One region of the Streptomyces herbicida genome, then DNA from elsewhere that is predicted to be linked to it. Evidence: riboswitches for the same ligand, from Rfam matches in the RefSeq annotation. Region 1 holds a riboswitch; the other holds the start of a gene.
The links. Region 1 has a riboswitch for glycine ahead of gcvP (aminomethyl-transferring glycine dehydrogenase). Riboswitches for the same ligand answer to the same signal wherever they lie in the genome.

Region 1 (8,316 bases):
GTCACCGAAGGCCTGGTCGATACGGCGCACCGGCGGCCAGTACTTGTCGGCGGCCGAGACGCCGGCCGGGAAGACGGCCTCCTCGCGGCTGTAGGCGTGCGCCCACTCCCCGCCGAGCGCGGCCGCCGTGTGCGGCGCGTTGCTCAGCGGGTTGTCCTCGGCCGGCCACTCGCCCGAGCCGACCTTCTCGATCTCCGCGCGGATCTCGATCATCGCGTCGCAGAACCGGTCGAGCTCGGCCAGGTCCTCGGACTCGGTCGGCTCGATCATCAGCGTGCCGGCCACCGGGAACGACATCGTCGGCGCGTGGAAGCCGTAGTCGATCAGGCGCTTGGCCACGTCGTCGACGCTCACGCCGGTCGCCTTGGTCAGCGGGCGCAGGTCGATGATGCACTCGTGCGCGACCAGGCCGCCGGGGCCGGTGTAGAGCACCGGGTAGTGCGGCTCCAGACGCTTGGCGACGTAGTTGGCGCTCAGCACGGCCACCTGCGTGGCCCGCTTGAGCCCCTCGCCGCCCATGAGCCGGACGTACGCCCACGAGATCGGCAGGATGCCGGCGGAACCCCACGGGGCCGCCGAGATCGGCCCGACGCCCGTCTCCGGGCCTGCCGCGGGCTGCATCGGGTGGTTCGGCAGGTACGGCGCCAGGTGCGACCGTACGCCCACGGGGCCGACGCCGGGACCACCGCCGCCGTGCGGGATGCAGAAGGTCTTGTGCAGGTTGAGGTGGGAGACGTCACCGCCGAAGTGGCCGGGCTTGGCGAGGCCGACCAGGGCGTTGAGGTTGGCGCCGTCGACGTAGACCTGGCCGCCCGCCTCGTGCACCTGGGCGCAGATGTCGGCGACGTGCTCCTCGAACACACCGTGCGTGGACGGGTACGTGATCATGAGCACGGCGAGCTCGTCGCGGTGCTGCTCGATCTTGGCCCGCAGGTCCTCGACGTCGATCTCGCCGTCCTCGGCGGTCTTCACGACGACGACCTTCATCCCGGCCATCACGGCGCTCGCGGCGTTGGTGCCGTGCGCGGAGGACGGGATCAGACAGATGGTGCGCTGCTCGTCGCCGTTGGCGCGGTGGTAGCCCCGGACGGCCAGCAGACCGGCCAGCTCGCCCTGGGAGCCCGCGTTGGGCTGCAGGGAGACCTTGTCGTAGCCGGTGACCTCGGCGAGGCGGTCCTCCAACTCACTGATGAGCGTGAGGTACCCCTCGGCCTGCTCGGCGGGCGCGAAGGGGTGCAGCTGGCCGAACTCGGGCCAGGTGACCGGCTCCATCTCGGTGGTCGCGTTCAGCTTCATGGTGCAGGAGCCGAGCGGGATCATGCCGCGGTCGAGCGCATAGTCGCGGTCGGCCAGCTTGCGCAGGTAGCGCAGCATCGCGGTCTCGGAGCGGTGCTCGTGGAAGACCGGGTGGGTGAGGTAGACGTCGGAGCGCAGCAGCGCGTCCGGCAGGGCCTCCGCCGTCGCCGCGTCCAACGCCTCGATGTCGCCCTCGACGCCGAACGCCGACCACACGGCGGCCAGCTGGGCCCGGTTGGTGGTCTCGTCGCAGGCGATGGAGACGTGGTCGGCGTCGGCCCGGTGCAGGTTGACGCCGTTGTCACGGGCGGCGGCGACGATCTCGTCGGCGCGGCCGGTGACCTTGACGGTCAGCGTGTCGAAGTAGGCGCCGTGGACTACCTCGACCCCGCCGGCCTCGAGGCCCTCGGCGAGGATCGTGGCGTAACGGTGGGTGCGGCGCGCGATGGCCTTGAGGCCCTCCGGCCCGTGGTGGACGGCGTACATGCCCGCCATCACCGCCAGCAGCACCTGCGCGGTGCAGATGTTACTGGTCGCCTTCTCGCGGCGGATGTGCTGCTCACGGGTCTGCAGGGCGAGCCGGTAGGCCTTGTTGCCGTCGGCGTCGACGGAGACGCCGACGAGGCGCCCGGGCAGGCTGCGCGCGAACTTCTCGTGCACGGCCATGTAGCCCGCGTGCGGTCCGCCGAAGCCCATCGGCACACCGAAGCGCTGGGTCGTGCCGACCGCGATGTCCGCGCCGAGCTCGCCCGGCGAGACCAGCAGGGTCAGGGCGAGCAGGTCGGCGGCGACGGTGACGAGCGCGCCGAGCTCGTGCGCCTGGTCGATGACCGGCTTGATGTCCCGTACGGCACCGGAGGCGCCCGGGTACTGGATGAGCACGCCGTTGATCTCGCGCTCGGCGATCTCGGCCGGGATGCCGTCGCTGAGGTCGGCGACCACGACCTCGACGCCGGTCGGCTCGGCGCGGGTCTCGATCACGGCGATGGTCTGCGGCAGCGCGTCCGCGTCGACCAGGAACAGGCCCTTCTTGTTCTTGCCCATGCGCCGGGACAGCGACATCGCCTCGGCGGCGGCCGTGCCCTCGTCGAGGAGGGAGGCGCCGGAGGTCGGCAGGCCGGTGAGGTCGGCGACCATGGTCTGGAAGTTCAGCAGGGCCTCGAGGCGGCCCTGGGAGATCTCCGGCTGGTAGGGCGTGTACGCCGTGTACCAGGCGGGGTTCTCCATGACGTTGCGCAGGATGACGGGCGGGGTGAAGGTCCCGTAGTACCCGAGCCCGATCATCGAGCCGAGCACCTGGTTGCGGTCGGCGAGCGAGCGGAGCTCGGCGATCACCTCGGGCTCGGTACGGGCACCCGGCAGATCGAGCGCGTCGGCGTTCTTGATCACATCCGGCACCGCGGCTGCGGTGAGCTCGTCGAGCGAGCCGTAACCGACGTGCGCGAGCATCTTGGCCCGCGCCTCCTGGTCGGGCCCGATGTGGCGCTGTTCGAAGGGGATGCCCTGTTCGAGCTCGGTGAGCGGAATGCGATGGGCGGTCATTGCGGAGGCCTCCTGGTCTGACGCGACCTTCGAGGGGCACCCCGGCACGGGTACCCCGACGGCCTCCCCCTCTGTCATCTCAACCTGAGAGCTTCACCGGGTGGCCCGAAGGGCACCGGCTTTCACCGTCGGTGAGAGCGGAAGCCGTCGACACCCGCCCTGCTTTCCAGAGTGACCTCGTCCGTGCGGTACGTGAGCCTGAGAGATTCCGGGGAGGATTTGCTCCTTCGGCGCCTCCGATGATGTCCGGAGGACTCTCCCGCACGGGGTCAGCAGCCGTTTGCAAGACTACCAGCGAGGTCAACGCCCGGGCCTTCGAGTGGCCGCCTCCCTGATTGTGCTCTTTTGTAGTGCTTACGGATGAGTTGCGACCAAGTGGAGGGCCCGTGCAGACCGACATCGATCCGCGCAACCTGATCGGCCGCAAGGCGTTCGACCGCAACGGCACCAAGATCGGCACGATCGACGAGGTGTATCTCGACGACGCGACCGGCGTGCCGGAGTGGGCGGCCATACGGACCGGCCTGTTCTCACGCGACGCCTTCGTCCCTCTGGAGCCCAGCGAACTGGTCGAGGGCACCCTCCACGTCCCGTTCGACCGAGCCCTGATCAAGGACGCGCCCGACTTCGGTGTGGGCCGCCATCTCTCTCCGGAGCAGGAGTTGCAGCTCTACCACCACTACGGCCTGGACGTGGCCCCACCGCCCCGACTCCCCGACCACGACTTCGGCAACCTGGCGGGCACGGACGAGACCTGAGGCCGAACGAGTGGGGTGTCCGAGGAAGCGGTAGGGAGGGCGGGCGGGCCGGGGCAGCCTCTGGGGGCGACGGCTGCGCAGGCCAGTTCCCCTGCGCGGTCTTCCGGCTGCTCGCGCCCGTTCCGGGTCTCCGGCGCCCATCGCCCCCTCGGCTGTCCCGCGGTCGCCTCACAGCGGCGTCGGCGCGGCCCGAGGCTCCCCCGTGCTCCGCTCCGGCTCGCCCCGAGCCGCCCCTGATATGCCCTCGGCCTCGTCGCCCCCGCCCTCACCGACCCGGGGTCGCCCAGAACTGCCCTCGGCGGCTCCCTCCCCCACTTCTTGGACCAACGGCAACGGGTCCGCCGGCTCCAGGTCCACGTCGTCGACCCGGAACGTCCGCACCCGCCCGGGCTCCGAGTCCGGCGTTTCGAAGCGCACGGTGACCCGCCCCAGGCCGCTGCCCTGCACCCAGCCGTGTCCGTACTCGATGTGGCGTACATCATGACCGGGCGACCAGTGCCGCTCGGCGGGAGCCTGAATGTCCGGCGCGGGCTCGGCCACGCTCTCCTCCGGCGCCGCGTCGGCCCGCTCGCCCGCCGCCTGCGCGAAGAGGTCCTCCTGTGTGTAGTCGGCGAGCCCGGAGACGCCCACGCCAAGCAGCCGTACACCGCCCGTCGTGTCCACCGAGTCGAGGAGCCGCGCGGCGGCCTCCCGCACCACCGCCGGATCGTCCGTGGGCCCACGGAGCGTCTCGGACCGGGTGAGCGTGGAGAAGTCGTACCGCCGCACCTTCAGCACGATGGTCCGCCCCGACAGCCCGGCCCCGCGCAGCCGCCGCACGCACCGGTCGGCCAGCCGCTGCACCTCGAGCCCCACTCTGACCCGGTCGTGGATGTCCACGTCGTACGTGTCCTCGACCGAGACCGACTTGGTCTCCCGCTCGGCCACCACGGGCCGCTCGTCGTGCGCCAGCGCCATGGCGTACAGCCCGTGCCCATGGGCCTTGCCCAGCAGTCGTACGAGCTCGTCCTCGCCCGCCTCGGCGATCTCGTCGACCGTGGTGATCCCGGCTCTCCGCAGATGGTCGCCCGTCGCCGGGCCGACCCCCGGCAGCGTCCGCACCGACATGGGTCCCAGCAGCGCCCGCTCGGTGCCCGGCTCGATCAGCACCAGCCCGTCCGGCTTGGCCTGCTCGGAGGCGATCTTGGCGAGCATCTTGGATGCCGCGAGCCCCACCGACCCGGTGAGCCCCGTGCCGGCCCGTATGTCCGCGCGCAGCTTGGCCCCGGTGAGCCGCGCGGACTGCTCGTCCCAGGCCGCTCCCCCGGCCTCCAGGTCGACGAACGCCTCGTCCAGGCTCAGCGGCTCCACCAGGGGGGACAGCTCCCTCAGCAACCCCATCACCTGCTCGCTGACCGTCCGGTACAGGCTGAAGCGCGGCACGAGATACGCGGCGTTCGGAGCCAGCCGGCGCGCCTGGGCCATGGGCATCGCCGAGTGGACCCCGAAGACCCGCGCCTCGTACGACGCCGTGGCGACCACTCCGCGAGGTCCGAGCCCGCCCACGACGACGGCCTTCCCGCGCAGGCTCGGCTTGGATGCCTGCTCCACCGAGGCGAAGAAGGCATCCATGTCGAGATGCAGGATCGTGGGCGCGTTTCTCACAACTCCGATGCTGCACCACACCACTGACAATGCCCCACAACGGGACAGGGGCGCGGCTCGGCCGCGCCCGGGGACCGCGCCTCAGACGGCCCGGTTGCGGCGCCGCGCGAGCTCGTCCGCGGGGTTGTGCCCGACGAGGGTCTCGCCCGTGTCGATGCGCTCACCGTGCAGCTGGGAGAGCGCGCTTTCCACGTCCCGCCACACCACGCCCACCGCGATTCCGAAGATGCCCTGCCCGCCCTGGAGCAGGGCGTGGACCTCGTCCGGCGAGGTGCACTCGTAGACCGTGGCGCCGTCGCTCATCAGCGTCATGCGCTCCAGGTCGCGGAAACCGCGTTCCCTGAGGTGCACGACGGCGGTACGGATGTTCTGCAGCGAGACCCCGGTGTCCAGGAACCGCTTGACGATCTTCAGGACGACGACGTCCCGGAAGCTGTACAGACGCTGCGTGCCCGACCCGTACGCGGGCCGCACGCTCGGCTCGACCAGGCCCGTGCGGGCCCAGTAGTCGAGCTGTCGGTAGGTGATGCCGGCGGCCGCGCAGGCCGTCGGACCGCGGTAGCCGATCTGCTCGGACGCCATGGGCGCCGCCCCTCCGCTGTTCGGCACGGCCGTGGGCCGCTGGGGGGCGTGGCCGACCGCGCCGTTGGGATGGGCGTACCCCCTGCTGGAACGCAGCTGAGAGCTTGGGGGAGGGTACGGACCGCTCTCCCCGAAACCGCGTCCGGGGGCACCCCCAGCCGTACCGTCGCCGCTGCTTCTCACGCCGACCTCCGTCCTTGACCTGCCTTCTCGACGGTAGGCAGTCACCAGGGGTGCGTCAACGATCGCCACACTCGGCACGCCGAGTGATAATCACCCTAGGAGTGGTTTCCCGTGCCCCACCGCGGGGAAAGGCTAGCCGAATGCTCTCGCGGGGAGCCGTAGGACGCTCTCAATGGCCGGTGGCATTTGCCGACATCCCGCCCGTAACAGGGCGCCGACCGACCCGTCACGGACCGCGTCCGCCGGATCGGCCGCCCGCCTCACTGGCTGCTGGTGCCGAAGTCCTCGGGCGAGATCTGGTCGAGGAACTCGCGGAACTTCTCGACCTCGTCCTCCTGCTCGTCCGGAATCGCGATGCCTGCGTCGTCGAGCACCGTGTCACTGCCGTAGATCGGCGTTCCGGTGCGCAGGGCCAGCGCTATGGCATCGGACGGGCGGGCACTCACCTCGACCCCGCTGGCGAAGACCAGCTCCGCGTAGAAGACGCCTTCACGCAGGTCCGTGATGCGCACTTCCGTGAGCTCCTGGCCGACGGCCTCCAGCACGTCCTTGAACAGGTCGTGGGTCAGCGGTCGTGCGGGGGCCATGCCCTGCTGGGCGAAGGCGATCGCCGTCGCCTCCCCCGGCCCGATCCAGATGGGGAGGTACCTGTCGCCTCCCACTTCGCGCAGGAGCACGATCGGTTGGTTGGAGGGCATTTCGACCCGGACACCTACGACATCGAGCTCGTTCACACAGCAACCCTAGGCCGTGCTCGGGACGTTTGGGTAGTCGGGCCGGGAACGGGTGGCCGATACGGCCTGTCGAGCACCGCCGCCGCTCACGGCAGACGCACCCCGAGAGCGGTCTTCACCAGGGCCGCGTGCAGCCGCACGGTGAGCGCCGCCAGCTCCTTCGTACGCGCTTCGGCATGCGCCCTGGTCTGCGGGTTGCGGTGCCGCCTCAACGGGGCCACCACCTGGTCCACCAGGCCCGCCTCACGGTCCGCGGCGGCCTTCATCACCCGCAGGTGGCGCGGCTCGATCCCGTACCGGCCCAGCTCGGCGACGAGCGAGGCCACGGTGACCGCCTCCGCGTCGTACACACCGTCCTCGAGCGGAGCGATGAGCCCGTAGGACTCCCACTCCTGGAGGACGCTCTCGTCGATCTCCGCGGCCGCCAGCAGCTCGGCCCGGCCGATCCTGGCCGCCGTGGGCGTGTCGGACGCCTCCAGGGCGGTCTCGCCGTCCCGCTGACGCCCCACGACGGGCAGCTGCACGGCCTCGCCGCGCTCCATGGCGTCCAGGTGCTCCCGGATCACCTTGAGCGGCAGATAGTGGTCCCGCTGCATCCTCAGGACGTGGCCCAGGCGCTCGACGTCACCGGCGCTGAACTTGCGGTACCCCGACGGCGTCCGCTGAGGCTCGATGAGCCCCTCCGACTCCAGGAAACGGATCTTGGAGATGGTGACTTCGGGGAACTCGCCGCGCAGCACGTTCAGCACCGAGCCGATACTCATCAGCCCACTGTCCGCGGCGGCGGTACCGTGCCCGGCACCGCCGCTCGGTGTTTGAAGCATGGACCTTCCCTGACGGGTCAGATGCCCTGCCGACTTGCGTAGAAGACCAGCCGATACTTGCCGATCTGGACCTCGTCACCGTTCGACAGGGCGACCTGGTCGATCCGCTCGCGGTTGACGTACGTGCCGTTCAGGCTGCCCACGTCGGCCACCGTGAACGAACCGTCCGGAGAGCGCCGGAACTCCACGTGGCGGCGTGAGACCGTCACGTCGTCCAGGAAGATGTCGCTCTGCGGGTGACGCCCGGCCGTGGTCAGCTCGCCGTCCAGCAGGAAGCGGCTGCCGGAGTTCGGTCCGCGACGCACCACCAGCAGCGCCGAGCCCATCGGCAGCGCGTCCACGGCCGCCTGCGCCTCGGGAGAGAGCGCCGGCATCTGCGTCTGACCGGTGACCTCGGAGTCGTAGGCCTCGAGACCGGAGATGGAGATCGTGGACGTCGTCTCGGACGCACGCTCCGGCGCCACGCCGGCACGCAGCGGGGCACCACAATTGGAACAGAACCGGGCGTTCTCCGCGTTCCGGTTACCGCACCTCGTACACACCAGGACCGACATGGACGGATCCTCCTGCCGCGGCTGCCCCGCGGGGGCATTGGACGCATACGGGTCGGGGGCAAACCCTCCACCCGTACTTGAGGTTGACGGTTGCCCGAAACCTATGCCGCCGGACTGGGCAGGGTCAACAGACGGCGCGCCCTGGCCGCCGGAAATGTCACCGCCCGGACCAGGGACCTGGTCACGGAACAGCGGGCGC
Region 2 (8,316 bases), on a different contig from region 1:
ATCCGGCGGAACCCGGCGAAGTCCAGCTGCCGCGGGTACGCCGACCAGCCGGCGATGATCACCTTCGGGCGGTGCTCCTTGGCGAGCCGCTCGACCTCGGCCATGTCGACCAGGCCGGCCTCGTCCACGTGGTAGGCGACCACGTTGAACTGCTTGCCGGAGAAGTTCAGCCGCATGCCGTGGGTCAGGTGACCGCCGTGGGCCAGGTCCAGACCGAGAATGGTGTCGCCGGGCTGGGCCAGCGCGAAGAGCGCGGCCTGGTTGGCCGAGGCACCCGAGTGCGGCTGCACATTGGCGTACTCGGCGCCGAACAGCTCCTTGACCCGGTCGATGGCGATCTGCTCGGCGACGTCGACGTGCTCGCAGCCGCCGTAGTAGCGGCGGCCCGGGTAGCCCTCGGCGTACTTGTTGGTGAGGACCGAACCCTGGGCCTCCATGACCGCGGCCGGAGCGAAGTTCTCCGAGGCGATCATCTCGAGGGTGGACTGCTGGCGGAGCAGCTCGGCGTCGACCGCGGCGGCCACGTCCGGGTCGAGCTCGTGCAGGGGCGTGTTCAGGACGGACATACGTCTACGACTCCTCAGCCGGCGGTGTGGGCGGCGTACTCGTCGGCGGAGAGCAGGTCGGCCGGCTCGTCCGTGACGCGTACCTTGAACAGCCAGCCGCCCTCGAAGGGGGCCGAGTTCACCAGGGAGGGGTCGTTGACGACGTCCTCGTTGATCTCGGTGATCTCACCCGTGACCGGCGAGTACAGGTCGGAGACCGACTTCGTGGACTCCAGCTCGCCGCAGGACTCGCCCGCGGTCACCGTGGAGCCGACCTCGGGGAGCTGGGCGTAGACGACATCGCCGAGCGCGTTGGCCGCGAACTCGGTGATACCGACCGTCGAGACGCCGTCCTCGGCGACCGACAGCCACTCGTGCTCCTTGCTGTAGCGCAGCTGCTGGGGGTTGCTCATGGCCTGAATTCTCCTGTACGCGGGAATGTGCTGATGACTGGGGGAGTACTGAAACCGCAGGTGAGCAGGGGTGATGTGCCCGGCATCACAGCGGGCGGGCGCAGGGCCTGGCTGATCGGTCTTTACTTCTGGCGCTTGTAGAAGGGCAGGGCCACGACCTCGTACGGTTCGTGGCTGCCGCGGATGTCCACGCCGACACCCGCCGTACCGGGCGCGGAGTGCGCCGCGTCGACGTAGGCGATGGCGACGGGCTTGCCCAGCGTGGGGGAGGGGGCACCCGAGGTGACCTCGCCGATCACCGCGCCGCCGACGACGACCGCGTACCCCGCGCGGGGGACCCGACGCCCCTCGGCGACCAGGCCGACCAGGACGCGCGGCGGGTTCTGCTCGGCGCGGGCCGCGGCCTCGGTCAGCGCCTCGCGCCCCACGAAGTCACCCTCCTTGTCGAACTTCACCACCCGGCCGAGGCCGGCGTCGAAGGGCGTCAGGGAGGTCGTCAGCTCGTGCCCGTACAGCGGCATGCCCGCCTCCAGGCGCAGCGTGTCGCGGCAGGACAGGCCGCAGGGGACCAGGCCGACGCCCTCGCCGGCCTTGGTCAGCGCCTGCCACAGTTCCACGGCGTGCTCCGGCTTCACGAACAGCTCGAAGCCGTCCTCGCCGGTGTAGCCGGTGCGGGCGATCAGCGCGGGGACGCCGGCGACGGTGCCGGGCAGGCCCGCGTAGTACTTCAGGCCGTCCAGGTCGGCATCGGTGAGGGACTTCAGGATGCCGGGGGACTCGGGGCCCTGGACGGCGATCAGGGCGTAGGCGTCGCGGTCGTCGCGGACCTCGGCGTCGAAGCCGGACGAACGTTCCGCCAGCGCGTCGAGGACCACCTGGGCGTTGGAGGCGTTGGCCACGACCATGTACTCGGTCTCGGCCAGCCGGTAGACGATCAGGTCGTCCAGGATGCCGCCGTCGGCCTGGCAGATCATCGTGTAGCGGGCGCGGCCCACCCCGACGGAGGCGATGTTGCCGACGAGCGCGAAGTTCAGGAACTTCGCCGCCTCCGCGCCGGTCACGGTGATCTCGCCCATGTGCGAGAGGTCGAAGAGTCCGGCCTTCGTACGCACGGCGATGTGCTCGTCGCGCTCGGAGCCGTAGCGCAGCGGCATGTCCCAGCCGGCGAAGTCGGTCATGGTCGCACCGAGCGAACGATGCAGCGCATCGAGCGCGGTATGACGGAGTTCGGTACTGCTCATCGGTCGGTTGTCTCCCAAGGCATGACAGGCGAGGTCGTTCCTCCCCATCTGTCATCGGAACCTGAGAGGTTCGCCATGACCACCCCTATCAGGGACGGACACGGCTTGCACCTTGGGTGGAGCCGCCGTCACGGCGGCCCGCTTTTCAGATGTGCCTCGCCCGCGCGGTAACGGGGCCTGAGAGATTCAAGGGAGGGACTTGCTCCTTCGGCGCCCCGGCAGTGCTGCCGAGGACTCTCCCGCGCGGATTCAAACGGCCGGTATGCAGTTGGCGGCCACATCATTGCACGCCTCGCCCGCGCACGGCAGGTCGGCTTCTGTAACCGGGCTGTGGCAGTACGCGCATGAAAACGCGAGGCACCGGGCATTACCTTCTCTTTACGCTCGACGGGCAGGGGATTTCCGAGCCCAAGGGGAGGACGATCACGGTGAACAGGACCACGGCGTACGCCACGACCACGGGCATGGCACTGCCGAAGCGGCCGGCCGCCCCGGCCCGCGGGCGCTGCGACGAGCGCCCGGCACCGGTCGTCCGCGATCTGCGCGAGCGCGTCGGCCACAGCCCGCACGGCCTGCTCTTCGGGCCCCGCGACCTGGTCGTCATCACCGGCCTGCCGGGCAGCGGCAAGTCCACCCTGATGCAGCGTGCGGTCCGGGGCGCGCGCATCGACTCCCAGGACACCCGTGACCGCTGGGACGCCCGTATGCCCCGCCTCCTGCCGTACGCGCTCTACCGCCCCCTGGTCCGCCTCGCCCATTACGCCGGGCTGCGCCGCGCCCTGCGCTCCGGCGAGGGGGTCGTCGTGCACGACTGCGGCACCCAGACCTGGGTGCGCGACTGGCTGGCCCGCGAGGCCCGCCGCCGCGGAGGCACCCTGCACCTGCTGCTGCTCGACGTCACCCCGGACACCGCGCTGGAGGGCCAGCGCGAGCGCGGCCGCGGCGTCTCCCGCTACGCCTTCCTGCGCCACCGCACGGCAGCCGCCCGCCTCCTGCGCGCGGTGGAGCGGGGCGAGCTGCCCGCGGGCTGCGGCTCGGCGGTGCTGCTGGACCGGGCCGCGGCGGACGTCCTGCACCGGATCGGCTTCGCGGGGTGAAGCCGGGGTACCGGTACCCGCTAGCCTTTCCAGCCATACCAGTGGTTCCCAGCAGGCGGTAGGCAGATGGACTTCCCGGCGGACTTCCCCACGGACTTCCCGGCACAGGCACACCCCCATCCGCACGGCGGATGGCCCGGCAACGAGCTGGAGGAGGTGCTGTCGGCGTCCCTCGGCGTGCCGTCGGCCGGCGCCCGGATCGTCGAGGTCCTGAGCCGCAGTTTCGTGTGGATCCCGCTGCCCAGCGGCGGCGGCCCGCACAGCGGTCCCCTCGATCTGCCCACGATGGAGATCCACGGCCAGGTGTACGTCCCGGTGTTCAGCTCGGAGGAGCAGTTCCGCCAGGTCGTCGGCTCCCACATGTCGTACACCATCGCCCCCGCCGTGGAGTTCGCCCGCGGTCTGCCCCCGCAGGTCGGCCTTGCGGTCAACCCGGACGGCGTGGTCGGCGTCCCGCTCCCGCCGGACGCGGTCGCCGAGCTGTGCCGGGCGGGGCGCACCGAGCTCGACGGCCCTTCGACCGGCGGTCGCGTCCGCCTCTACGAACCCGACTGGCAGGACGACCCGGTCGACTTCCTCGCCGCGGCCTCGGCGGAGTTCGCCGAGACGGGCGTGGTCGCCACGGCCCGCCGCTGCCTCGCCGTGATCGAGACCGCGGACCCGGTGATGTTCGTGGGCGTCGAACTGTCCCAGTGGGAGGGCGACCTGCGCGCACTCCCGCTGGAAGCACTGGGCAAGGCCCTGGGGAAGGTCCCGGTGCCGTGGCCGGTCAACCTCGTACTGCTCGACGTGGCGGAGGACCCGGTGGGCCACTGGATGAGGGAAAACGTCAGGCCCTTCTACCAGTACGGCCACTGAAGCGCGCTTCGCCCACGCGCACCGGGTCCCGGGCCATCGGGCGCTTAAGCTGTTTCCATACGCGGGGCAACTTCTCGAAGGGGCGGTAAACCAGGTGAGCGCGAGCGGCAGCGGCACCGCGACCGGACAGGTCGAGCACATGCTGCGGCAAGTCACGCCCGGGCGTTACGACGCCTACGAGGCGCTGTTGCGCGCACTCGCGACGCCGTCCTCCGGCCAGGTCTGGATGCTCCTGTGGCACGGCCAGGCCGGCTCCCCGGACGCCCAGTACGGAAACATGGAGGTCGACGGGTACGGCTACGCCCCCTGCGTCACCTCCGCCCAGGAGCTGTCGGCCAGCGGCTGGAACCGGTCGTACGAGGTCGTCGACGGCCTCGACGTGGCCCGCACCCTCTACCCCGACCAGTACGGCCTCTGGCTGAACCCGCATGCGCCCGGCGGCGGCGTGGGCATCCCCTGGCTCGACCTGCGCCGTATCGCCACCGGACTGGACCGCCAGCCCGCCGGTCCGCTGCACCTGTCCGAACCGGCCATCGAGATCCCGCAGTTCTACGCCCTGCTGGCGCAGAACGCCCACCGCACCCCGGCGGTCCGCTCGCTGCGCCGGGCCTGGGTGCAGCCGGCGCTGGGGGCGCCGTACCTGGCCATCGGCCTGGACGTGTACGACACCTCCCCGCCGGCGGTCGACTCGGTGCGCGCGATGATGCAGCAGTCCATCGGCGCGGTCCCGGACGGGCTGCCGGTGTCGACGGTGGCGATGACGGACGAGTACGACCCGGTCGTGATGTGGATGCGGGCCGGCGCCCGCCCGTTCTACGACCGCGAGGCGCACGCGGCCGTGCCCCAGCACCAACTGCAGGCCCAGCACCCGGCCCCGGCCGCCAATTACGGTTACCCGCCCGCACCCGGCGTCCACTGACAGCACTGTGCCCGCCTCTCGGTCGAGAGACGGGCACAGTCATGTCACTCGGTAGCTGTCACCCGGTCACGGCTTCGGCGTGCACGCGTGCTTCGAGACGCACGTGGAGTAGAAGAGCTTCGCGGTCACGGCGTGGAACACACGGTAGTTCCTTAAGCGACACAAGGGTGACACCTCGACCCTCTTGTGTGATTGCCGTCACAGCCGGGTGGATGGCGCCGGATGGCGTTGGATGGCGCGGGATGGTGCGAGTTGGGATGTTTTGCGATGGAAGAACGCTACTTGTCGGCGTTCGATCCCCGTAACTCCCCGTCCGCATAACGGGTAACCACAGCCTGCATCACGGTTGCGCATCCATTCACGGTCAAGGCTGGCAACTGATCGCCGAAGCGTTGAAGACTCCCACTTCAAGGGGTTCGCCCCTGTGTACGACGGACTGAATGAGGCCGCTACCAGCGGCAAGTGCGGGCCGGCTACCGCCGGTTGAGAGGGGTCCCTGCCAGATGACGGCACCATTGCACGAGCCGACTGCGGAAGCGGCCCCGAGCGCGGCCGAGGAAGCGGCGGCTGCCGCTGCCGGCGACAAGGCCGTACAGGGACGTTCCCTGGGCCGCATCGCCTGGGAGCGCCTCAAGCGGGACAAGCTCGCCCTCACGGGTGGCGTGGTCGTGCTTGCCCTCATCGCGCTCGCCCTGCTCGCGCCGGTGATCACCAACCTGCTCGGGCAGGACCCGGACGCCTACCACGAGAACCTGATCGACCCGCTGTTCGGCACCCCCAAGGGGTCGCTGGGGGGCATCAGTGGAGACCACCTGCTGGGTGTCGAGCCGGTCAACGGCCGCGACATCTTCGCCCGCATCCTCTACGGTGCTCGGGTCTCGCTCCTGGTCGGCTTCCTGTCCGCCATGGTCGCCGTCGTTCTCGGCACCGTGCTGGGCATCCTGGCCGGCTTCTTCGGCGGCTGGGTCGACTCCGTCATCAGCCGCGTCATGGACGGTCTGCTGGCCTTCCCGCAGCTCCTGTTCACCATCGCCCTGGTCTCCGTCATGCCGAACGACATGCTCGGCCTGACCGGTTCCAGCGTGCGGGTGTTCGTGATGATCCTGGTCATCGGGTTCTTCGGCTGGCCGTACATCGGACGCGTGGTGCGCGGACAGACACTCTCACTGCGTGAGCGCGAGTACGTCGAGGCTGCCCGGTCGCTGGGCGCCGGGCGGTTCTACATCCTCTTCAAGGAACTCCTGCCCAACCTCGTCGCGCCCATCGTCGTGTACACGACGATGATGATCCCGACCAACATCCTCACCGAGGCGGCACTCAGCTTCCTTGGCGTAGGCGTCAAGCCGCCTACCGCCTCCTGGGGGCAGATGCTTTCGAGCGCGATCGACTACTACGAGTCGGACCCCATGTACATGGTGGTCCCTGGTGTGGCGATCTTCGTGACCGTTCTTGCCTTCAACCTCTTCGGCGACGGCGTGCGGGACGCGCTGGACCCGAAGGGCTCCCGCTGAACCGCCTTACCCCAAGCGTCCCGTGGCACTGCCACGGGGTCTCTCATCAATATCCGGAGGATCCGAGATCGTGACTACCCAACGCACCTCAGGGCGGCGGAAGCAGGCGTTGGCCGCTGCTGCCGCGGTCACCGCGCTGCTGACCACGGCGGCGTGCGGCGGCGGCAACAGCGATGACGGCGACAAGGGCTCGAAGACGGGCGCGGCCGGTTTCGACGCGGCCAACAACAAGGTTGCCCAGGCCGACCTCGCCAAGAAGGGCGGCACGCTGCGCTTCGGTGGTGCCCAGGACGCCGACTCGTGGGACACCACGCGCGGCTACTACGGCTTCATGTGGAACTTCGCGCGCTACTACAGCCGTCAGCTCGTCACGAACAAGACGGAGCCCGGCAAGGACGGCGCCACGCTGACCCCGGACCTCGCCACCGGTCTCGCCAAGGTCTCCGACGGCGGCAAGACCTACACGTACACCCTGCGTGACGGCGTCGCCTGGGAAGACGGCAAGCCGATCACGTCCAAGGACATCAAGTACGGCATCGAGCGCGTCTGGGCGCAGGACGTGCTGTCCGGTGGTCCGGTGTACCTGAAGGACGTCCTCGACCCCAAGGGCGCGTACAAGGGCCCGTACAAGGACTCCGCCAAGGACAAGCTCGGTCTGAAGGCGATCGACACGCCGGACGACAAGACCATCGTCTTCCACCTCCCGAAGGCCAACTCGGACTTCGAGGAGATGCTGGCCCTGGTCTCGGCGTCCCCGGTCCGCCAGGACATGGACACCAAGTCCAAGTACGGTCTGCACCCGTTCTCCTCCGGCCCGTACAAGTTCGCCTCGTACAGCCCGGGCAAGGACCTCACCCTGGTCCGCAACGACAAGTGGAGCCAGGCCTCGGACCCGATCCGCAAGGCCTACCCGGACAAGATCACCGTTCAGTTCTTCTCGGACGCCAACCAGCTGGACCAGCGTCTGCTCAACGGTGACCTGGACCTGGACATCAACCAGACCGGCATGTCGCCGCAGGGCCGCACCACCGCCCTGAAGGAGCACAAGGCCAACCTGGACAACCCGGTCTCCGGCTACATCCGCTACGCGGTCTTCCCGCAGAGCGTGAAGCCGTTCGACAACATCGAGTGCCGCAAGGCCGTCATCCTCGGCGCCGACCACGTGTCGCTGCAGACCGCCCGTGGTGGCCCGGTCGCCGGTGGCGACATCGGCACCAACATGCTCCCGCCGTCCGTCGCGGGTGCCGAGGGCCAGAAGTACGACCCGTACAAGCTCGCGGGCGACAACAAGAGCGGCAACGAGGCCGACGCCAAGGCTGCGCTGAAGGCCTGTGGCAAGCCGAACGGCTTCAAGACCACCATCGCCGTCCGCAACAACAAGCCGGTCGAGGTGGCCACCGCCCAGTCCCTGCAGGCGTCGCTGAAGAAGATCGGCATCACCGCCGAGATCGACCAGTACGACGGTTCGCAGACCACCGGCATCATCGGCAGCCCTTCGAACGTGAAGAAGAAGGGCTACGGCATCATCATCATGGGCTGGGGTCCGGACTTCCCGTCCGTCCAGGGCTTCGGTCTGCCGCTGTGGGACAGCAAGTACATCCTGCAGAGCGGTAACTCGAACTACGCGCTGATCAAGGACAAGGCGATCGACGGCCTGTTCGACCAGTACGTCAACACGCTGGACGACGCGGGCAAGACCAAGATCTCCACGGAGATCAACCACAAGGTCATG

Region 2: linked by a shared signal. The riboswitch ahead of gcvT (glycine cleavage system aminomethyltransferase GcvT) and the one ahead of gcvP (aminomethyl-transferring glycine dehydrogenase) in region 1 are both predicted to bind glycine.

Annotation. Positions count from the first base shown of each region.
Region 1 covers NZ_JAUYWJ010000051.1:15,734-24,049, forward strand. The annotation lists gene gcvP (aminomethyl-transferring glycine dehydrogenase) at 1-2,838, opposite strand, end outside; glycine riboswitch at 3,015-3,110, opposite strand; gene Q8A52_RS47905 (PRC-barrel domain-containing protein) at 3,225-3,596, shown strand; gene Q8A52_RS47910 (DNA polymerase IV) at 3,765-5,240, opposite strand; gene Q8A52_RS47915 (MerR family transcriptional regulator) at 5,322-6,005, opposite strand; gene Q8A52_RS47920 (bifunctional nuclease family protein) at 6,266-6,739, opposite strand; gene ftsR (transcriptional regulator FtsR) at 6,826-7,563, opposite strand; gene Q8A52_RS47930 (FHA domain-containing protein) at 7,581-8,316, opposite strand, start outside.
Region 2 covers NZ_JAUYWJ010000028.1:82,131-90,446, reverse strand. The annotation lists gene glyA (serine hydroxymethyltransferase) at 1-566, opposite strand, end outside; gene gcvH (glycine cleavage system protein GcvH) at 581-958, opposite strand; gene gcvT (glycine cleavage system aminomethyltransferase GcvT) at 1,081-2,199, opposite strand; glycine riboswitch at 2,238-2,354, opposite strand; glycine riboswitch at 2,355-2,451, opposite strand; gene Q8A52_RS41115 (AAA family ATPase) at 2,628-3,296, shown strand; gene Q8A52_RS41110 (enhanced serine sensitivity protein SseB) at 3,363-4,154, shown strand; gene Q8A52_RS41105 (enhanced serine sensitivity protein SseB C-terminal domain-containing protein) at 4,294-5,073, shown strand; gene Q8A52_RS41100 (ABC transporter permease) at 5,577-6,584, shown strand; gene Q8A52_RS41095 (ABC transporter substrate-binding protein) at 6,655-8,316, shown strand, end outside.